4 regions of the Nonomuraea sp. NPDC050451 genome follow, and region 2 is predicted to be linked to each of the others. Evidence: riboswitches for the same ligand, from Rfam matches in the RefSeq annotation. Region 2 holds a riboswitch; each other region holds the start of a gene.
What was found. Region 2 has a riboswitch for cyclic di-AMP ahead of ACIBI9_RS48505 (hypothetical protein). Riboswitches for the same ligand answer to the same signal wherever they lie in the genome.
Positions count from the first base shown of each region.

Region 1: linked by a shared signal. The riboswitch ahead of ACIBI9_RS04980 (CHAP domain-containing protein) and the one ahead of ACIBI9_RS48505 (hypothetical protein) in region 2 are both predicted to bind cyclic di-AMP.
Region 3: linked by a shared signal. The riboswitch ahead of ACIBI9_RS43565 (hypothetical protein) and the one ahead of ACIBI9_RS48505 (hypothetical protein) in region 2 are both predicted to bind cyclic di-AMP.
Region 4: linked by a shared signal. The riboswitch ahead of ACIBI9_RS24510 (NlpC/P60 family protein) and the one ahead of ACIBI9_RS48505 (hypothetical protein) in region 2 are both predicted to bind cyclic di-AMP.

Region 1 covers NZ_JBITHZ010000001.1:1,075,627-1,080,912, forward strand. The annotation lists gene ACIBI9_RS04970 (alpha/beta fold hydrolase) at 1-169, shown strand, start outside; gene ACIBI9_RS04975 (YoaK family protein) at 135-881, opposite strand; gene ACIBI9_RS04980 (CHAP domain-containing protein) at 1,071-1,745, opposite strand; cyclic di-AMP (ydaO/yuaA leader) riboswitch at 1,759-1,896, opposite strand; gene ACIBI9_RS04985 (Gfo/Idh/MocA family protein) at 2,014-2,967, opposite strand; gene ACIBI9_RS04990 (aldo/keto reductase) at 2,987-3,808, opposite strand; gene ACIBI9_RS04995 (hypothetical protein) at 3,906-4,850, shown strand; gene ACIBI9_RS05000 (DUF6716 putative glycosyltransferase) at 4,853-5,286, shown strand, end outside.
Region 2 covers NZ_JBITHZ010000027.1:156,398-161,683, reverse strand. The annotation lists gene ACIBI9_RS48515 (ATP-binding protein) at 203-679, shown strand; gene ACIBI9_RS48510 (DinB family protein) at 690-1,190, opposite strand; gene ACIBI9_RS48505 (hypothetical protein) at 1,212-2,168, opposite strand; cyclic di-AMP (ydaO/yuaA leader) riboswitch at 2,174-2,315, opposite strand; gene galT (galactose-1-phosphate uridylyltransferase) at 2,380-3,459, opposite strand; gene ACIBI9_RS48495 (DeoR/GlpR family DNA-binding transcription regulator) at 3,456-4,232, opposite strand; gene ACIBI9_RS48490 (50S ribosomal protein bL37) at 4,366-4,443, shown strand; gene ACIBI9_RS48485 (TrpB-like pyridoxal phosphate-dependent enzyme) at 4,479-5,286, opposite strand, start outside.
Region 3 covers NZ_JBITHZ010000022.1:37,699-42,984, reverse strand. The annotation lists gene ACIBI9_RS43570 (alpha/beta hydrolase) at 1-536, opposite strand, end outside; gene ACIBI9_RS43565 (hypothetical protein) at 575-1,264, opposite strand; cyclic di-AMP (ydaO/yuaA leader) riboswitch at 1,451-1,585, opposite strand; gene ACIBI9_RS43560 (DUF5302 domain-containing protein) at 1,752-1,952, opposite strand; gene ACIBI9_RS43555 (MFS transporter) at 2,001-3,107, opposite strand; gene ACIBI9_RS43550 (PadR family transcriptional regulator) at 3,134-3,535, shown strand; gene ACIBI9_RS43545 (rod shape-determining protein) at 3,628-4,605, shown strand; gene ACIBI9_RS43540 (hypothetical protein) at 4,664-5,104, shown strand; gene ACIBI9_RS43535 (ABC transporter permease) at 5,190-5,286, opposite strand, start outside.
Region 4 covers NZ_JBITHZ010000007.1:317,436-322,721, forward strand. The annotation lists gene ACIBI9_RS24500 (RDD family protein) at 1-1,161, opposite strand, end outside; gene ACIBI9_RS24505 (amino-acid N-acetyltransferase) at 1,247-1,816, opposite strand; cyclic di-AMP (ydaO/yuaA leader) riboswitch at 2,094-2,243, shown strand; gene ACIBI9_RS24510 (NlpC/P60 family protein) at 2,339-3,289, shown strand; gene ACIBI9_RS24515 (LuxR C-terminal-related transcriptional regulator) at 3,317-3,529, opposite strand; gene ACIBI9_RS24520 (winged helix-turn-helix transcriptional regulator) at 4,172-4,573, opposite strand; gene lysX (bifunctional lysylphosphatidylglycerol synthetase/lysine--tRNA ligase LysX) at 4,658-5,286, opposite strand, start outside.

The sequences.
Region 1 (5,286 bases), on a different contig from region 2:
GCTGGTGTGGGGGGAGGAGGACACGTTCCAGGAGGTCCGGTACGCCGAGCGCTTCGCCGCCGAGGTGCCGAACACGACGCTGGTGCGCGTTCCCGGGGCGGGGCACATCCCGATGGAGAACGATCCGGCCGGGGTCACCCGGGCGCTGGCGGAGTTCTTTCTCGGCTGAGACCACTGCGGGCGATGAGGGCGACGGTGGTGAGCAGGGTCAGGGCGGCTGCCAGGGCGGGGGCGGGGCCGGTGGTGAGGTGGAGGGTGGCGCCGGCGAGGGCGCCGAGGAACATCGCCGCCACGGAGGCGGACCGGCGCAGGGCGGCGCGGCCCGGGGTGTCGGCGGCCAGGCCCGTGAGGGTCGTGGTGAGGACGTTGGTGACCAGGTCGGGTACGCCGAGCGCCCGTACGGACGCGTTCTGCAGGCCCATGCCGCAGGCGAGCAGCACGATGAGGGCTGCTTGGGGCCAGGTCGCGCGGTGTCCGGCCGTGAGGGCGACGGCGAGGGCGGCGGCGACGAGGATCGCGTGTACGGCGGTGGCGGCGGCGAACGCCCGTCGCGTGTTCGCGGCCCGCCTGATCACCCGGCCGGCGCTCCAGGCGCCGGTTGCGAAGGCGGCGAGGGCCGCCGGTGAGGCCCATTTGGACATTAGCGGGTCCCCGGCCAGGGCGAAGCCGAGGAAGACGATGTTGCCGGTCATGTTGGCGACGAAGACGCGGCCCAGGCCGAGGAAGCTGACGGCGTCCACGAGGCCGGTGACGAGGGCCAGGAGGATCAGCAGGGCGGGCAGGACGCCGTGGGGGTTGGCGCCGCTCGGGAAGAGCCCGTCGGCGACCCGGCGCAGCCCGCTCCGCACCAGCCTTCCGGGGCGTCTGCGCTCGGCTGGCATGGTGGGCGGCTCCTCGGCGAGGTCGCGGGCGGCTCGCCTCGGATCTTCCCCGGTGGCGGGCGGTTTGCCTCGGGTCTTCCCCGGTGGCGGGCCGCCGCACTCGCGGGGGTGAACGCGACGAGCGCGCGTCCCGTGCGGGACGCGCGCTCGTTCGGCGTGGGGGGAATGAGGCGCCTGGGGGAAGTCAGGTCAGGAACGGTACTGGGGGTAGCCGTAGCCGACGACCTGGGACTTGGGACGGACGCGCTCCTCGACCTTGCCGTTGCCGGTGTTGCCCTCGATGGTCGAGATGGTGCCGTCGCCGTTGTCCTTCTCGACGAACCCGACGTGCTTGATGTCGTTGAGGTTCTTGCTGCCGCTCCACGAGAAGTACACGATGGCGCCGGGCTTGGCCTCGGTGCCGAAGCGGTGGTTGGCCGCGAACCACTTGGCGTGGGCGACGGTCCAGGCGTCCCAGCCGATCTGCGAGCGGGCGCCGGTCTGCTCGCCCACCCAGGAGACGAACATCGCGCACCAGGCGGCGTTCAGGTAGTGGGCGCGGCTGCCGCCGTCACGGGCGATGGTCTCCGCGGCGCGCTGCGAGTTGGCGTACCACCGCTGGAACTTGGTGCCGCCGCCGGCCGCGTTCTCGGTGATGCCGATCTGGGCCTTGGCGAGCGCCAGGACCTGGTCGGCGGTGACGCTGACCTTGGTCTCGCGCGAGCGGTCGGCGTGGTCGGCGACGGTGGTCGTGTCGATCGGCTGCTTCTCCGCTGCGGTGGCGCTGGTCATGTGGGCGCCGAACGCGGATCCGAGGACGGTGGCGCCGAGAAGGGCGCGGGCGATGTTGGTCTTCGCAGCCGAGGTAAAGCGGAAGTTGGCCATCGAGGGGGTTTACTCCTTGCTTCCATACCGCTTACCGGGTTAGCTGACGGGTTCGGGCGTGGAAGCTGCCCTACGGCACCGAAGTGCCGATTCACCCCAAAGGACGTGGGTCCCCGGTTCCGCCCGAGGGCGGATTCAGCGGTCACAGGACTGTCCTGTGATGTGTCGTGCGATGGTCAGACAAGTCCGGACAAACCGGACGTATGTCTCAAGAATGCCTCAAACGTAATGCATAAGGCAAGAGGGTTACAAATCGATAAAGGCCCAGCTAGGCGACCTGCCTGCGAGCCTCGGCCAGAAGCCCCATCATGGCAAGGGATTCGTCAAGCGGCATGATCGAACTTTCGGTCCTGCCTTCGGCCGTCGCGGCACGGACCTCGCGGAGCTCTCCGGCGTACCCGTTGTCCGCCGGATCGAGCACGTACTCCTCCGGCTCCATGGAGGGCCCAGAGAGCAAAATCCGCGGCGTCGCCCAGAACGGTGCCTGGAGGTCCGCCCGCATCTGAGTCCCTACAACGCAGGCATGGTTCGGGTAATTCCCGAGCAACGAAGTCTCCACGAGAGCCTTCCTGCCGCCGGGGTAGAGCAGGACGCCGCCGGCCTCCGCGTCGACGCCGTTGGGCGCCAGAGTGCCGGTGATCCGCAGGTCGGAGGGCATGCCGAAGAACAGCTGGGCCAGGCCGAACGGGTAGATCCCGAGGTCCAGGAGCGCCCCGCCGCCGAGCTCCGGCGCCCACAGCCGGTGCTCCGGGTCGTAGGGCTTGGCGAAGCCGAAGGAGGCGTGCACCGAGCGGAGGTCGCCGAAGCGCTCCTCGGCCGCGATCTTCTGGATGAGCGGGTTGAACCGCATCCACATCGCTTCCATCAGGAACACGCCCGCCTCGCGGGCCAGGCGTACCATCTTCTCCGCGTCGTCCACGGTGGCGGCCAGCGGCTTCTCGCACAGCACGGCCTTGCCCGCGGCGATGGCGACCTCGGCCACCTCCAGGTGCTGGGCGTGCGGCGTCGCCACGTAGATCGCGTCCACGGCCGGGTCGGCGCAGAGCCGCTCATAGGAGTCGTACGCGGACTCCGCCCCCAGCGTGGCGGCCAGCGCCTGCGCCCGCCCCAAGTTCCTCGACCCGACGGCGGCCACCCGCATGCCCGGTTCGGCCGCGATGGCCGCCCCGACCGTCTGCGCAATATTCCCTGTCGCTGCTATGCCCCACGCAAAATCCCGCACGCGGGAGATCGTAGACGAGTCAGGTCATGTTGAACGTGTCGGGGTCGGGTCCGATCCGCTGGCCCCTGTTCATCGCGCCGATGGCGGCCATGTCCTCGGCGTCGAGGATGAAGTCGAAGACGCCGATGTTCTCGGCGATGCGCGCCGGGGTGACCGACTTGGGGATCGCGACGTGGCCGAGCTGCAGGTGCCAGCGGAGCACGATCTGCGCGGGCGTCTTGCCGCACTTGTCCGACAGCTTGGCCAGCGCCGGGTCGTTCAGCAGGCCCTGGCCCTGGCCGAGCGGGCTCCACGCTTCGGTGAGGATGCCGTTGGCCTCGTGGAAGGCGCGCATCTCGCGCTGCTGGAGGTACGGGTGCAGCTCGATCTGGTTGATGGAGGGCACGATGTCGGTCTCGTTCATGAGGCGGGTGAGGTGCGCGATGCTGAAGTTCGAGGTGCCGATGGCCTTGACGCGCCCGTCACGGTAGATCTTCTCGATCGCCTTCCACGCCTGCACGTACTTGTCCTGCTGCGGCACCGGCCAGTGGATGAGGAAAAGATCGATGTAGTCGAGGCCGAGCCGGGCCAGGGACTCGTCGAAGGCCGCCTCCGCGCGGCCGTGGTCGGCGTTCCACAGCTTGGTGGTCACGAACAGCTTCCGGCGCGGCAGCTCAGCTTCGCGCACGGCCTGCCCCACGCCCTCTTCGTTGCCGTACGCGGCGGCGGTGTCCACGTGCCGGTAACCGGCTTTGAGCGCGGTCCTGACGGCCTGCGCGGCCTCGTCGGCGGGGACCTGCCAGACGCCGTAGCCGAGCTGCGGGATCTGCACGCCGTCGGTGTTGAGCATGAGCGAGTTCATACCCTCCATTGTTCACGTCGCGTTTCTGGTGGCTTAAGGCGGCGGGGCTAGCTTGAAGCGGTCGTGAACGGGCCATCACCCGGCTGGGAGGACAGGAGTGGTCGAACAGGCGTCGGCCTGGGTGGAGTCACCGCTCCAGATGCTGTGCGCCGTCGAGGCCCATTACGCGGGCGTGCTCGGCCCCGAGACGGTGGTCGTGCCGCGCGCCGGCCTGCGACCGTTGAAAGCCACACGTCGGGAGCTGAGGTCTCTTGGGCTGCCCGACGGCCTGGAGCTGGCGGAGCCGCTTGAGCGCATGCCCAGGCGCGTGCAGGCCGTCGGCGACGCCTTCTCCGGCAGGGTGCAGCTGCGCTGGCTCACCTCGCGTCCCGGCCGCATCGTCATCGTGGACGACGGGCTGGCCACGCTCCGGCTGCTGGAGCTGCTGGCCGCGGGGCCGTACCGGCCGCTGCTGCGGGCCAGGACCCAGCCGACCAGGCTCCGCTCCGCGCTGGGCCTGGCGGCCGCGCTGCGGCTGCGCCTGAGCGACGTGTCGGTCTTCACCGCCCTGCCCGTGGACCAGGCCCTGGAGGACGGGGTACGGCGGGCCGGGATCAACCTGGTACGCCACCAGTTCGCGTGGCTGCGCGCCCAGCCGCCCAGCGCGGAGGGGCCCGCGGAGCGCACGGTCGTCCTCGGCACCTCGCTCGTCCGGAACGGGCTCGTGCACCGCGACCACTACCTGCGCTGGCTGACGGACCTGGCGGCCCAGGAGCCGCTCGCGTACTACCCGCACCGCCGCGAGGACCCCGTGGACGTGGCCCTGATCCGGGAGCGCCCCGGCATCACCGTGCACGACGTGGGCGCGCCGGCCGAGCTGACGCTGCGCGGCCTGGACCCGGGCCAGCGCGTGCTCAGCCTGCCCTCGACCGCGATCACCTCGCTGCGGGTGCTGCTCAGCCCGCGCGGTGTCGCCGTGGAGCCCGTGGACGTTCCTGACGACTGGTGGACCAGCAGGGCGGCTCCCGCCCTTCGCTCGCATCTGACAGGAGTGTCCGGTTGAAAGTGTTGGCGGTCGCCGACTCCGACTCGTATCTGAAGTGGGCGGCCTGCCTGCTCGGCGACCTTCCTCCCGGCGGCGCGGCGGAGCTGGTGGTGGTGCGCACGCCGATCGCGCCCTCGCCGGAGCAGATCGCCGCCGCCGTGGGCGGCCTGGAGCCGCCGCCGGTGGTGTCGGCGCGGTCCGTGCGGCGGCTGGCCGAGCGCATGCGGCCGGACGTGGTGCTCGTGGCCTGCACGGGCCCGGTGGTGGACGTGCTGGTGGCCGACGTGCTCGGCGACCTGCGGCCGCGGCCGGTGTTCGTGAGCGGGCTGCCGGGCATCTCGGTGCCGGCGACGGAGAAGGCGTGGTTGTTCCGCAGCGGGTGCGACCTGTTCGTGGTGCACAGCGAGCGGGAGGTGGCCGAGTTCTCCGAGATCGCCGGCCGGCTCGGCGGGGG
Region 2 (5,286 bases):
GACACCACATTGCCGGGTATGACAAGGTCTCAACCTCGTGTCCGATTAGCAGAGTTATGCCCCAAAACGCCGCTTGCTACTGCACAATGCAGGTGCACGTGCATTTGGGTCTTGCAGCTGCAGCGATCGTGACCCATGATGGCTTAGTGCATATTGGGCCAAACATGCACTAAGTCGGGCTGAACGGGGAGGTATCGGCAGCATGGTGGAGGATCCTCTGGCCACTGCCGATGCGTTGCAAATCACCCGCGAAGTGGGCTTCGACCACCTGCTCATGGGTGGCAAGCCGTACACGACCTCGTGCCCGTTGCCCTTTCAGGCCGACTCCGTGAAGACGGCCAGGGACGTGACCCGCTCGACCCTGAAGGGCTGGGGCCTGCACGAACTCAGCGACGACGCCGCGCTGGTGGTGTCGGAGCTGGTGACGAACGCGGTGCGGTACGCGATGTACGCGGCGGGGCGGCGGGAGATCGAGCTCTTGCTGATGCGCGTACAGCCGCACGTGCTGCTGGCGGTGGCCGACCCGAGCGACGAGGTGCCGCGACCCAAGGAGCCGGACTTCATCTCCGAGAACGGGCGCGGCCTGTACATCGTCGAGACCTACAGCCAGTGCTGGGGCTGGGACCCGCTGGCGCGCGGCGGCAAGGCCGTGTGGGCGTTGTTCCGCACCGAGCCCTGATCCAGTCCCGTCATTCGCCGGTCACCCCGTCGATGCGCTCGCGCAGCAGGTCCGCGTGGCCGTTGTGACGGGCGTACTCCTCGATCATGTGGATGAGGATCCAGCGGTGGGTGCACTCCTGCCCGTTGCGGTCGCCGACGGCGTCCAGCGGCTTGACGTCCGAGATGGCGCGGGCGCGCTCGATCTCCTCCTCCCACGTGGCGAAGGCCTCCTTGACCGAGGCGGTGTCCACCTCCTTGAAGTCGGCGTCGTTGTCGCGGTCCTTGTCCCACAGCTTGGGGAGGTCCTCGCCGTTCAGCACGCGGCGGAACCACGAGCGTTCGACATGGGCCATGTGCCGGACCAGGCCGAGCAGGGACAGGGTCGAGGGTGAGGCGGAGCGCAGGCGCAGCTGATCGTCCGACAGGCCCGCACATTTGACGGCGAGGGTGCCGCGGTGCCATTCGAGCCAGTTGTTCAGCGTGGTCCGCTCGTCGCCGGCGAGAGGGGGCGGGATCCGGGTGTCAGTCATGATGTCCGACCTTATCCAGCCTCAGTACATCGAGATGTGGACGTGGTCGTAGTGGTTCTCGGTGATGCTGCCGCGGTCCGACATGGCCCGCCAGCCCGAGCCCATGTTGATGCGCTGCTTCCAGATCACGTACTTGACGCCGAGCTTGCCCTTGTTCTTGAGCGCCCAGTCCGCGATGCGGTCGCCCAGGGCGTTGTTGATGGCCGCGGGCATCGTGCCGCCGGTGCTCATCATGAAGTCGCAGGCCCGCCCCAGCGGGTGCTCGCCGCTGGAACCCGATCGGAAGCAGCCCACCGTGTACGGCAGCTTGAAGTTCTTCTCCAGCTCCGCCTTCATCAGCCGCGTACGGGCCGTGATGTTGTCGGAGCCGGCGGGCAGCTCGGGCGCCCAGCTGCCGTCGGACTTGCGTCCGGGACCGAACGGCACGAGGTCCTGGAGCTTCTTCTTGATGTCGTCGATGACGTCCTCGGCCTCGGCGCGCTGTGCGGACACCTCCTTGGCGTCCACGCCGATCTGGGTGGCCAGCGCGGCGGCCTCGTCGGAGGCCTTCTTCTTGTCGTCGCGGGCCTGGGCCACGCCCTGGACCAGCGCCTGCTGCTCGGCCGTCAGCTGCTCGAGCAGGGCGGCGCCGCCGCCGTTCTGGACCATCAGGACGGAGGGCAGCGACGGGTCGTGGTTCTGGTAGCGCATCCTGGCGAGGTCGCCGACCCGCTGCTCGGCGGCGGCCAGCGTCTTCTCCGCGGCCGCCAGTCGCTCCTTGGCCGCCTTGGCCGCCGCCTGCGCCTTGGCCAGCTCGACGCGCTTGAGGCTGTACTTCTCGATCAGCTTGTCGATCTTGCCGTTCAGCTGCTTGAGCTGGGCGCGGAGCTCGGCCTCCGACGGCTTGGGGGCCGCCGCGGCCGCGGTCGCCGGCAGGAGGGCGACGGCGGCGGCCGTGACGAGGCCGATGGCGAAAGTCGCGGGGGACGGAGCCGCCACGTGGATGTTCCTCTCCCTCTGCCGGCCGGGTTAGCTGACGGGTTCGGGCTGGGAGCTGCGTGCCCTACCACCGAAGTGGATTCACCCCAGGTGCGGGTGGGTCCCCGGCTCCAGGGCGACTCGCCCGGGATTAGGCGTGTGCCGGACGTTACGGCCGACACAAAAGGGATATTAGTGGTAGATCACGAGTAATGCGACCCCCATTAGAAATCTAATAGTGATCTACTTGTGATCGAAGCATCCGGGCGGCCTCCTCCGGCAGCACGTCGTTCACGAAGGCACCCATCGCCGACTCCGACCCGGCCAGGTATTTGAGCTTGCCCGGCGCCCGTCTGATGCTGAACAGCTCCAGGTGCAGATAGCCGAGCTCGCGGTCCTGCCGCACGGGCGCCTGGTGCCAGGCCGAGATGTACGGCATCACCACGCCGAACAGGTCGTCGAAGGCCCGCAGCACCGAGGTGTAGAGGGGCGCGAACGCCGACCGCTCCTCCTCCGTCAGCGCGGCCAGATCGGGCACCTGCCGGTGCGGGTAGATGTGCACCTCGTACGGCCACCGCGCGGCGGCGGGCACGAACGCCGTCCACAGCTCGTTGGAGGCCACCACGCGCGTCCCCGCGGCCCGCTCGGCGGCCAGCACGTCGGCGAACAGGTTGCCCTTCGAGTAGCGCCTGGCGGCGGCGAGCTGGAGCTTGGTCCTGGGCGTGACGTACGGGTAGGCGTAGATCTGGCCGTGCGGGTGGGCGAGCGTGATGCCGATCTCCTCGCCCCGGTTCTCGAAGCAGAACACCTGCTCCACGCCCTCGATTCCGGACAGCTCGGCCGTCCGGTCGGCCCACGCCTCCATGACCAGCTCCACCTGGTCGTCGGAGAGCCTGGAAAAGGACGACGAATGCTCAGAGGTGAAACAGACCACCTCGCACCGCCCCACTCCCGGCCGGACCTCACTCAGGCCCCCCGCATCCGCATAAGTCCCGAAATTGCCGGAGAAGGAGGGGAATCGATTCTCGAACACCACCACGTCGTACTCGTACGCCGGCACCTCCGTCGAGCGCGTGTCCGACGACGGGCACAGCGGGCACTCGTTCGCCGAGCCGGTCGGCTGGAACGTCCGCGTCTGCCGGTGCCCCGCCACCGCGATCCACTCCTCGGTCAGCGGGTCGTAGCGCAGCTCGGAGGCCACCGGCCGGGGGTCGAGCACCCGCCGGTCGATCGCGCTCCGGTCGGCGTCGTCCCGCCGATCGAAATAGATCAGCTCACGGCCGTCGGCCAGGTGGGTGATGGTGCGCTTCACAAGCCCTCCGCGATGATCAGTTCTCCGGCCCGTTCGGCCAGCTCCATGCGTGCGTCCTCAGGCAGCCCCGCGTCGCTGATGACCACGTCGGCCTCGGTCAGCTCGGCGATGGTGCTGATGCCGACCGTGTTCCACTTCGTGTGGTCGGCGGGGATGACCAGCCGGGTGGCGGCCGCCACCAGCTCCCTGTCGGTCTCCGACTCCAGCAGGTTGGGGGTGGTGAACCCGGCCCGCACGCTCATCCCGTGCACGCCGAGGAACAGCGTGTCCACGTGCAGGCGGCGGATCGCGGCCACGGCCACCGGGCCCACCAGCGCGTCGGACGGCGTGCGCACGCCGCCGGTCAGCACGACCGTGCGGTCGGGACGCGGGTTGCGGTGGAAGACCTCGGCGACGGGGATCGAATTGGTGATCACGGTCAGCTCCGGGACGGCGATCAGGTGGCGGGCCAGCGCCCACGTGGTGGTGCCCGCCGAGAGCGCCACGGCCGTGCCCGGCCGGACGAGGCCGGCCGCGCGGCGCGCGATGGCCTCCTTCTCCTGCTGCTGGCGGGCCGACTTCGCGGTGAAGCCCGGCTCCTCGGTGGAGCCTGGGCCGAGGGCGGTGGCGCCGCCGTGCACCTTCTCCAGCAACCCGCGTTCGGCCAGCACCTCGAGGTCCCGGCGGATGGTCATGTCGGACACACCGAGCTCGCGGACGAGGTCCGCGACCCGGACGCCGCCGTTGCTGCGCACGCGTTCGAGGATCGTCTGCTGACGCTGCTGTGCGAGCACGCCCGCTCCTTCCAACAGATTCCACCAAATTATGACACGGAATTGTTGGGGAATGTTAGTTCGCGTGCTGCGCTTGCGCTGGTCAGCACGGGCGGGGAGGCTCGGGGCGTACCCGATCACCGGAGGCGAGCTTATGGCCAGGCGCGCACGCAAGGGCAAGGCACGCAAGAAGAAGAAGGCGAACCACGGCAAGCGCCCCACGGCGCGTTGACCGGGTGGCCGCCTCTCGCGGCGGCCACCCCGCTTTCATCCCGGCAGCTCGGTCAGAGCCTGCTCGATGCGGTCCTGCGGCAGCGTGTAGTCCTCCAGGTGCCCGGCCAGGTAGCGGTCGTACGCGCCCAGGTCGAAGTGGCCGTGGCCGCAGAGCGCGGTCAGGATCACCTTCTCCTCGCCGCTTTCCTTGCACCGCAGGGCCTCGGCGATCGTCTCCGCGAGCGCGTGCGTGGGCTCCGGGGCGGGCACGATGCCCTCGGTCCTGGCGAAGCGGACACCGGCCTCGAAACACTCGCTCTGGGCGCGGGTGACCGCCTCGAACAGGCCCAGCTCGTACATGTGCGACACCAGCGGCGACATGCCGTGGTAGCGCAGGCCGCCCGCGTGGATCGGGTCGGGGACGAACCCGTGCCCCAGCGTGTGCATCTTCAGCAGCGGCGTGAGGCCCGCGGTGTCGCCGAAGTCGTAGGCGTACACGCCGCGTGTGAACGATGGGCAGGCGGCCGGCTCGACCGCCCTGAACACCGTCCGGATCCGCCCTGCCAGCTTCTCGCGCAGGAACGGGAAGGTGAGGCCGGCGAAGTTCGAGCCGCCGCCGGTGCAGCCGATGACCAGGTCCGGCATCTCGGGCAGCTGTTCCAGCGCCTCCTCACCGATCACGGTCTGGTGCAGGAGCACGTGGTTGAGGACGGAGCCGAGCGCGTACCGGGCGTCGGGCGTGGCGGCGGCCACCTCGACGGCCTCGCTGATCGCGATGCCCAGGCTGCCGGGCGAGTCCGGGTCGTCCGCCAGCACCTTGCTGCCCGAGCCGGTGATGGATGAGGGGCTGGCGTGGACGGTG
Region 3 (5,286 bases), on a different contig from region 2:
AGCTCGTATCCGGGCGAGCCGATGACCGACCAGGTGCGCACCGCCTGGGCCAGGACCGCTTCGCGGTCGGCGGGGGGCGCGGCCATGAGGGCGGCGAGCGCGGCCTCGGTGGGCGGGGCCACCGAGGGGCCGGGAGTTGACATGATCGAGGTCAGGGTCAGCACCCGGTCCGGGTGGCGGATGGCCAGGGCCTGAGCGATCATGCCGCCCATCGACGCCCCGACCACGTGGGCGGCCGGCCAGCCCAGCGCGTCCATGAGTCCCGCCGCGTCGTCGGCCAGGTCGTCCAGCAGATACGGCGAGGGCGCCCCCATCGCGGGAACGCCCTGATCGTGGAAGTGGGTGGACAGGCCGGCGTCGCGGTTGTCGAACCGTACGACGTGGTGTCCCTGGTCCGCCAGCAGCTCGCAGAGGCCTTCATCCCAGTGGATGAGCTGCGCGCCGAGCCCCATGATGAGGAGCAGGGGGCGTCCTTCGTGCGAGCCGAAGCTCTCGTAGGCGATTTCGATGCCGTTCGCGGCTACGCGGGTGGTCACGTGGACCAGAATGACATTCTGGTCCAGGTCCGTAAAGTTCAGCCCTTGAGGAGATTGCGTACGCGGTCGCTGGCGAGCGCCACGCCGCCGCCCACCGCGGCCACGGCGCTGGCCACGACGGCGCCCGTGCCGGCGCTCCACTCTCCGGCCTCGCGCGCGGGCGGCACGGCCGCGGCGCCCGCCGGGGGCTCGGCCGGGTTGTCGTCGTGTTCGGACCAGGCGCCGGTCGAGAACGGGACCGGGTAGTTCTTCTTGCCGGGACCGTTGCCCCACTTGGTGATGACGTAGTCGACCTTGATGTGCCCCTCGCCGCCGTTGCCGTCGACGCCGAGCGTGTCCATGTTGAACGTGCCGCCGGTCAGCTCCGCGAACGTCTTGCCGTCCAGGTCGAGCATGACCCCGTTGTTGGAGGGCACGCCCGGGCCGCGGTCGCCGACGAAGAAGGGCAGCTTCTTGCCGTCGTGGATCACGTAGCCCTCGGTCATGAGCGGCCAGCTCGGGCTGGCGGCCAGGCCTTTCTGCATGGGCTTGCCACTGGCGGGCAGGCCGGTGTCCCCGGCGCGGCCGGAGGCGTCGTCCCAGAAGTACGAAGCGGTGGTCGAGCCCTTGAGCAGGACCTTCTCGTCCGTGTTGGAGTCGGCGTGGGCCGCGGTGCCGGCGATGGTGAGCGCGCCGACGGTGGAGGCGGTGAGCAGAGCGAGGGTACGCAGGCCAAAACGTGCAGACATGAAAAGTAAGTCCTTCGCGAGGGGGCAGGGAGGTTGCGCTCGCTTGAAAAAGGGCGTAGCAGGGCAAAGCACCTGACAAGGGGGAAAGCTACGCGGAGCGCGAAACGAGCCTGGGGAAGGGACCGCTCAGAGGGCGGTCGTCATCACGCCGTGTGGATGTTCTACGTGATCATTCAAGTTATGCATATGTCCTCTCCATCTCGCCTACCGGGTTAGCTGACGGGTTCGGGCGTGGAGGTGCCCTACCGACACGTGGTCGGATTCACCCCAGGGAGGTGGGTCCCCGGCTCCCGAGTGATCGGGATTAGGCGCCAGCCGGCTGGTTCCTTCTGTGGTCCACGCCACCGGCTGGTAAGTGGGCATCACTCTAACCACGTATTCCGGACAAACACAAACAGTTCGTCATGAATCGGTGTAAAGATCTACCTGTCCCCGGGCATAGAGAAAGGGGGCACGGCATTGCCGTACCCCCTTGAAATTCCCGGCCTCAGCCGCCGCTCTTGCGCCTGAACGATCTTTTACTCGCAGCCGGACCATGCGTCCCGTGGATCTTTGATGGGTCGCCGCCCTTGCCACCCGCGCCCGAGCCCGCGTGCTGGCCGCGCTTGCGCTCCAGCGCCTCGCGGAACTTGCGCTTCAACTCGTCCTCGGGAGTCTCGCTGACTTCCGGCTCCGGTGTATCCGCCATGAGGACCTCCATGGTGTTGGGGACTATCACAGCTTCGCACGGCGCCGCTTATGACGCGAAACTGGCCTCCGCCCTGCTCTCCGGCGTGGCGGGCACCTCCAACCGCCTGGCCGGCATCGCCACCAGCGCCACCAGGGCGAGCAGCGCCCCCGCCACCCCCAGCGACGGGATGACCGCCGCCGCGGCGGAGGCGTGCGCGGCGGCCAGCCCGTGCGCGGGCGCGTCCGCGGTGACCGTCGAGGTGTAGAGGGTGCCGCCGACGGCCAGCGCCACGGAGCCGCCGATCTGGCGGAAGAAGGTCAGGTTCGCCGAGGCGACGCCGATGTACTGCGGCTCGACGGACTGCTGGGAGGCCACGGTCAGCCCGGACAACATCGGGCCCATGCCCAGCCCGATCAGCAGCATCCAGCCGGCCAGCAGCAGCCCGTCGGTGTGCGCGGTCAGGTTCAGGCAGAGCAGGGTGCCCGCGACGAGCAGGAACGGGGAGGCGACCAGCCACGGCTTGTAGACCCTCGTCCTGGACATGAGCGCGCCCATGACGACGCTGCCCACGACCATGGCCAGCGTCATCGGGTAGATCCTCAGCCCGGACTCGGTGGCGCTGACGCCGAGGGACTCCTGGAAGTAACGCGGCAGGAACACCACGCCGGCGTACATGCAGAAGGCCGTGAAGAACGACGTGACGTTCACGAGCGTGTAGGTGCGGTTGCCGAACAGGTGCATGGGCATGATCGGGCTGACCGCCCGCCTCTCGACCAGCACGAACACCGCCAGCAACGCGGCCGCCAGCACGATCGGCCCGGCCACGGCGGCGTCGTTCCAGGTGTGGCCGTCCAGACCCTTCTCCGTCAGGCCCAGCAGCAGCGCGCTGATGGCCACGGTGAAGACCGCGATGCCCGCGTAGTCGGGGCGCCCGCCGCCGCCCACGCCCGGCCGGTTCGGCAGGCGGCGCGCGACGATCGCGATCAACACGAGGCCGAGCGGCACGTTCACGTAGAAGGCCCAGCGCCAGGTCGCATGGTCGGTGAACAGCCCGCCCAGGAACGGCCCGGCCAGGTACGTCAGCCCCATCACGCCGCCGAGCGCGCCCTGGACTCGGGCGCCGTTCGTACCGGGCGGGAACATCTCCATCACCAACGCCATCGACAGCGGCAGGAGCGCGCCCGCGCTCGCTCAACCACGTGTGGCAGGCCGGGCACACGCAGATCTATCCCGAGCTGGTGAAGATGGCGGCCGACGGCCTGGTGGCGGCCTCGTCCGAGGGCGCGAGGGGGCGCAAGATCTACACGATCACCCCCGAGGGGGCGCGGGAGCTGCACACGTGGCTGGTGGAGCACGAACCGGTCTTCGTCGTACGCAACGAGACCGCGCTGCAGGCGTTCCTGCTGCCGCTGCTGTCCACGGAGGAGGCGATCGCGGTGGTCGAGCGGATCAAGGCCGGGTACGAGGCCCGGCTGGTGGCCCTGGACTGCCAGCCCGGGGACGGCTCCGGCCGCTACGCGCTGCGGCTCGGGCTGGCCCAGGTCCGCACCGGCATCGAGTGGGCCGAGGAGACCCTGGCCGCCCTCAGGGGCCTCAGGTAAAGGGGAACCACTCCGTTCCTGGTGTTGGGTTGGAGCGGCCCCGGAAATAGACCCGGCATGCCCGCCACGATCGCGACGTCCGCAGTCCTGTCATGAGTCTCCTCGGCCGCGACCTGGCGATGGACCTCGGGGGCGCCCGTACCCGGATCTACGTCAGGGGCAAGGGCATCGTGCTCGACGAACCCTCCGCGGTGACGATCGACGGCCGTACCGGCAAGGTCATCGGGTACGGCGCGGACGCGACAGGCGACGAGACGTGCTGGCCGGTCAGCGGCGGCCTGCCGGCCGACGGCGAGCTCACCCGACGGATGGTCAAGCACTTCCTGAGCAAGGTGCACCGGCGCCGCCCGCTCGCCAGGCCGCGCCTGGTCATGGCGCTGCCGGACGACTCCACGCCGATCGAGCGGGCCACGCTGCGCGACGTGGCGTACGAGGCGGAGGCCAGGCAGATCCGGCTGATCCCGCACTCGCTCGCGGCGGCGCTCGGCGCGGGCCTGCCGGTCCGCGACTACGTGGGGGGCATGGTGATCGACATCGGGCGCGACTCCGCCCGGATCGCCGTGCTCTCCGGCGGGGAGGCCGTGGCCACGACGACGGTCCCGAACGGCGGCCGGACCGTGGACCGGGCCATCGCCCGCCTGGTCGAACACGAGCACGGCCGCACCCTCGACGAACACGAGGCGGAGGCGGCCAAACACCACGCCTGCGGGAACCCGTCACACCGGGATGTGACGGTACGCGCCCGGGATCCGGAGACCGGCCAGGAGCACGAAGTGCGGCTGCCCGTGGAGCGGATCCGGGAGGCGGCCGGTCCGGCGATCGAGTCGATCGTGTGGGCGGCGATGGAGACCGTCCAGCGCTGCCCCGCCGAACTGACCGCCGACCTCGGGGAACGCGGCGCGGTGCTGGTGGGGGGCGGCGCGCTGCTCGCGGGGCTCGCGCAGCGGCTGCGAGAGTCCCTGGGCATGCCGGTACGGCGGGCGGAACGGCCGCTGGAGTGCGTGGCGCTCGGCCTCGGCACCTGCGTGGACGACCTGGGACTGCGCGCCCGGCTCCGCCGGCGTCGGTGATCATTCTGTTTTCTGTTTTTTCCGGGTGGCCCCGGACGATCTCGGATATGGTCCGATCGTGCGCGCCTGCCGTCACGGCTTATCCGCGGTGCTCTTCTGCGTCGCGGCGATGACGGCCTGCACGGCGGCCTCCGAGCTGCCCACTCTCAAAGACGCCGCCCGGCGGCTCGACTCCGACGGCGGCGCCCTGCTCAGCTCCGCCGGCCTCCGGCTGTCGCCCGGGTCGCCGGTGGATGCCGACTCGTGCGTGCCGGGGCAGGTGCGGCGGTACTTCCGCGCCGAGAGCGACCTCGCCTCCGCCTCCGAGGGGCTGCTGGATCGGCTCCAGGCGATGGGGTACGACAAGGTGGTCGACGACCTGGACCTGCGGGATGGGGATCAGGACGTTTCCGTGCTGCGTAATCCTGAGACACGGCTGACGTTCGAGCTGACCGTGCTCTCGGGCGACAAGCCCGGCGTCCGGGTCATCGGCAAGACCACCTGCTACGCAACCGACTGACCCCACCACCCCGCCCACCACAACCGCATCCGGGCCCCTGGTCGGCGTGGGTCCCGGTACGGCGGTGGGCCGGTCGCAGGGGGCGTCAGGGGGTGGACAGGGCCTCGGTCGGGGAGAGGCGGGAGGCGCGGATGGCGGGGTAGAGGCCGGCGGCCGCGCCGATGGCCAGGGTCGCGGCCAGG
Region 4 (5,286 bases), on a different contig from region 2:
GACGACCTTGATGCCCATGACCATCTTGCCGACGGTCTGGCCCTTCGCCTTCAGCAGGAAGAAGTCATAACCGACCCATATGGCGGTCACGATGATCGTCGCCAGGATGGCCACGATCACGCTCGAGAAGACACCGCTGCTGGCGCCGCTGCTCGAGACGTAGCTGGCCACGAAGATCGCCGTCATGATGGCGGTGATGACCATGTTCACGATGAAGAGGATGACACCGTCGATGAGCCTGGCCACCAGGCGCTGCCACCACTCCGCCAGGGGGGCCGGAGCGCCGGGCGGCTGCACGCCCACGGGACCGGGCTGGCCGTAGGCCTGACCGTAGCCGGGCTGGCCGTACTGCTGCGCCTGGCCGTAGCCCTGCTGCCCGTACTGCTGCTGGCCGTACTGCTGGTCGCCGTAGCCCTGCTGGGCGTAGCCGGGCTGGGACTGCTGCTGCTGTCCGTAGCCCTGCTGGCCGTACTGCTGCTGGCCGTAGTCGGGCTGCGACTGGGGCTGCTGCCCGTACTGCTGGCCGTAGTCCGGCTGGGACTGCGGCTGCTGGCCGTACTGCTGCTGGCCGTAGTCCGGCTGCGACTGGGGTTGCTGGCCGTACTGCTGGCCCGAGGGCTGCTGCTGGCCGTAGCCCTGCTGCCCGTAACCAGGCTGGGACTGGGCCTGCTGGCCGTAGCCGGGCTGCGACTGCTGCTGCTGCCCGTACTGCTGGCCATAGCCCTGCTGGCCCGACTGTGGCTGCTGGCCGTAGCCCTGCTGCTGCCCGTACTGCTGACCGTAGTCAGGCTGGGACTGCTGCTGCTGGCCGTAGTCCGGCTGGGACTGGGGTTGCTGGCCGTACTGGGGCTGCTGGCCGTAGCCCTGCTGGGCCTGCTGGCCGTAGCCGGGCTGGGACTGCTGCTGCTGTCCGTACTGGGGTTGCTGGCCGTACTGCTGCTGGCCGTACTGGGGTTGCTGACCGTACTGCTGTTGCTGACCGTACTGGGGCTGCTGGCCATAGCCCTGCTGCCCATAGGCGTCGTCCGCCCGGTAGCCGATCACAGTCGCGTCCGGGTCGGGCTCGCCGGGGTGGCGGCCCTGGTTCTGCTGCCCGTAATAGGGAGGCGCAGAGTTGTCGCCGGATTCGTCCTGTGGATACGGCGGCTGTCCGGTGCTCACCGTGTCACCTCGCTTCGAGTGCGCATGTGGCACGTGTCAGGACACATGCCTGTGCTGCCCAACGTATCGACATAGGTATCAACAATCACCTTTCCATCTGGTCAAGGTCCACGTCACCCGATGTCAGGTGGAGCAGCATGCGGGTGTTTCCCAGCGTGTTCGGCTTGACGTGTTCAAGATCCAAAAACTCCGCCACACCCTCGTCGTACGAGGCCAGCAGTTCGGCGTAGACCTCGGGCGAGACCGGTGTGCCCTGAATCGGGCGGAACCCGAGCCGCGCGAAGAAGTCGACCTCAAAAGTCAGACAGAATACACGTCGCAGACCCAAATCCTTAGCCTGCTGGATGAGCGCGGAGACGATCCGGTAGCCGACGCCCATCCCCCGGCACTCGGGATCCACCGCCACCGTGCGGACCTCGGCGAGGTCCTCCCAGAGCACGTGGAGCGCGCCGCAGCCGACGACCTGCCCGCCTCGCTCGGCCACCCAGAACTCCTGTACGTCCTCGTACAGGGTCACCGTGGCCTTCTCAAGGAGCCGCGGCCCCGCCCCCGCGTAGGTGTCGACCAGGCGCCTGACCATGCGCACGTCGGGCGTGCGGGCACGCCGGACCACCACCGCGGTCTCGGGCACTGTCAGCTCGGCCACCTGCTCCATGGTTCTCCAGGGTACAGATCTCATTACGGCTCAGCCCTAACTCCCATGTCTCGGCCCATCTTGTTACATCTCGTGGTCAGATCGGCACGGGGTGGGCGCGGCCAGCTCGCGCCCGCCGAAAGCGCGGACAAATGGGGCATAGGGCCTGTTCTGCACGGGTGCCCACGAGATCACCTTGTGACCCTTCGGTTGTGAAACCTCTACAGACTTGGCAGTTCTGGTTGAGCACGAACCCGGAGTGCATTAGTGTCCAGCGACAATGTTCCCCGCGTGTCGCGCGGGAGACACGCCCAATTCTCGCAAGGGAAGCCGGGGAACCGCCGGTGGCGACCTCCGACGCCACCACTGGGGTGAATCCGAGTCTCTCGGTAGGGCTGCTCCGGCCCGAACCCGTCAGCTAACCCGGTAGGCGTCGACGAGAGGAGCTGGTTGGTGAAGCCCACGCTCAGCGGTGGGGGGAAGTCGGCGGGCAAGCACGCCCGCCCTCCGGAACGGGCTCGGCGACCGCGCCGCTTCGGTGTGGTGAGTCTCACAGTCGCCGCGCTGCTGTTCGCCATCCCCGTCGGTTCGGCGTCCGCGGATCCCGAACCCACGCTGAAAGAGCTCGCCGACCAGGCCACGAAGCTGCACACCGACATCGAGACGCTGACCGAGCAGTACAACGGCCAGCGGGAGAAGCTCAAGACCGCCAAGAAGGCCGCTGAGTCCGCGCAGAAGACGTTGACGAGCAGCGAGTCGGATCTGGCCGCCAAGCGCGCGAAGGCCGTCGCGCTGGCCCAGAACGCCTACATCACCGGTGGCCTGAAGACCCTCGCCTTCGCCACCTCCGACGACCCCGAGGGCTTCCTCAACCGCGCCGCGACCTCGTACGCGCTGCAGACCGAGCAGGGCGAGGAGATCAACCAGCTCACCAAGGCGATGGACACGGCCACCCGCGCCAAGGAGAGCGCCACGGCCCGCATCGACGAGGTCCAGAAGCTCGTCACCGAGCTCGACACCAAGCGCGACAAGATCACGAAGCTGGTGGCGAAGGTCGAGAGCAGCCTGTTCAGGCGGGCCCTGGGCGAGGCCGGACGCCCCGGCACGCGTGCCGTGCGCGTCAACCTGCCGATCCCGGGCTCGGGGAAGGCCGCGGAGGCCGCGCGCTGGGCGCTCACGCAGCAGCTCAAGCCGTACGTCTGGGGCGCCGAGGGCCCCGGCTCCTACGACTGCTCCGGGCTCGTCATGGCCGCGTTCCAGCGGGTGGGCATCTCGCTGCCGCACTACACCGGCGACCAGTGGACGGCCGGCCGGCACATCTCGCGCGAGGAACTCCGGCCGGGCGATCTGGTGTTCTTCTACAGCGACCTGCACCACGTGGGCATCTACATCGGCGGGGGCATGATGGTGCACGCCCCGCAGACGGGTGACGTCGTACGGATCGCGTCGATCGCGAGGCGGCCGTTCGCCGGCGCGGTGCGCATCGCCGACTGAGCGCGGCACCCCGGCGGTCCGCCGCGGCTAGATCAGCTGGCGGCGGGCTGCCCAGGCCACGGCCTCGATCGCCGTGGCCACGCCTATGCGATCGCAGATGCCCCGCAGCCTTCGGCGTACCGTGCGCCCGCTGATATCCAGCCGCCGCCCTACCCGATCGACCGTGACTCCCTTGGCCAACTCCGCCAGCAGCGCCAAATCAGCATGGCTGAGCTCAACGCCTTCAGTGAGCACATCCATCGGGAGCCCTCCCCCCAACAGCAGAACTCGGACCTCACAGACGGGCCGAAGCCGCTCCTCGCAGACGGTAAACGCATCCTGGAAAGGTCGTCAAGCATGACAATCGCCGCACTTGACGAGCGCTATTGACATGATCCGCTATATATGACGCACTCGCGATATGTCAGAACGTAGAGTGATCACATTGGGGCTTCCGGAATAGCCCTGACCAGCGTTCCAGTTTTCGATCAGTTCGCCATGGATATTCCACATGATCGATACCCTCGTTATCGCTGGGCACGCGTCCGCGGCGCGATCTTTCCGGCGCACGGCGAGCCACCAATCGCTCGCTTTGTACGACGTCACCACACGATCCGACAACCCAGGTCAGGCAGTTGATTAAGGCAATTGGATCAATCCGCCGGGACAATTGCCACCGCGGGTTGCGACCGGCAGCCGGCCGCGCGGCGGGCGTCCCACTCCACCCGCCGGGCCGGACGATCTCGTTTCCGGGTACGCGTACCAGGCACGATCACGGAGGTGGCCTGGGCGCGGCGGACGCTCCCGGCCCCATGCCTCGGCGGCCTTGACGCGATGCTTACAAGCGGCTTCGGATCGGAAACCGGGCGGCCCGGAAGCCGGATTCGCGACGGCGATGATCGCTCAGGCGTTGGTGGCGTCGTAGCGGTCCCTGGCGGCCTCGACGTCCTCCATGTGCGTCTCGGCCCAGCTCTTGATCGCGGCCACCAACGGCATCAGGCTCTCGCCCAGCGGGGTGAGCGCGTAGTCCACGCGTACCGGCACCGACGGGGTGAGCGTGCGGGAGATCAGACCGTCACGCTCAAGGCCGCGCAGCGTCTGCGTGAGCATCTTCTGGCTGACCCCCGCGACGCGCCTGGACAGGTCGCTGTAGCGGCGCGGGCCCTCCGACAGCGCGGTCAGCAGGAGGGTGACCCACTTGTCGCTGAGGGTGTCGAGCAGCTTCCTGGAAGGGCACTGGGCGAAGTAGGCGTCGAAGGCCCGCCTGGCCTCGTCACGCTGCTCCGCCGCCGTCTTGGTGGCCACCCGCTCGCCCCTTTCCGCTCCTTACTTACCAGGAGAGAGTAGGGCGCCCGCGGCGGGCGCTCCAAGACGGCGGTCGGACGCGGGTCAGTGGGTGGGCTTGACCAGCGGGAACAGGATGGTCTCGCGGATGTTCCTGCCGGTGAAGGCCATGATCATCCGGTCGATCCCCGCGCCCATGCCACCCGTGGGCGGCATCGCGTACTCGAGGGCCTGCAGGAAGTCCTCGTCCAGCTGCATCGCCTCGAGGTCGCCCCCGGCGGCCAGCAGGGACTGCTCCACCAGGCGGCGGCGCTGCTCGATCGGGTCGATCAGCTCCGAGTAGGCGGTGCCCAGCTCCGTGCCGAAACCGATCAGGTCCCACTTCTCGGTCAGCAGCGGGTTGTCCCGGTGCTGGCGGGTCAGCGGCGAGGTCTCCAGCGGGTAGTCCATGACGAACGTGGGCTGGACGAGCGTGTGCTCCACCAGGGCCTCGAAGAGCTCCTGCACGAGCTTGCCCTGGCCCCACTTCGGGTCCCAGTGGATCTCGCGCCGGTCGGCGATCTTGCGGAGCTCCTCCAGGCCGGTCGAGGTGGTGATCTCCTCGCCCACGGCCTCCGACACCGCGCCGTACAGGGTGATGCGCGGCCACCGGGCGATCCCGAGGTCGACCTCCACCCCGTCGTGGACGACCACCGTGGTGTCCAGGGCGGCCACGACGGCCTTCTGGTACATCC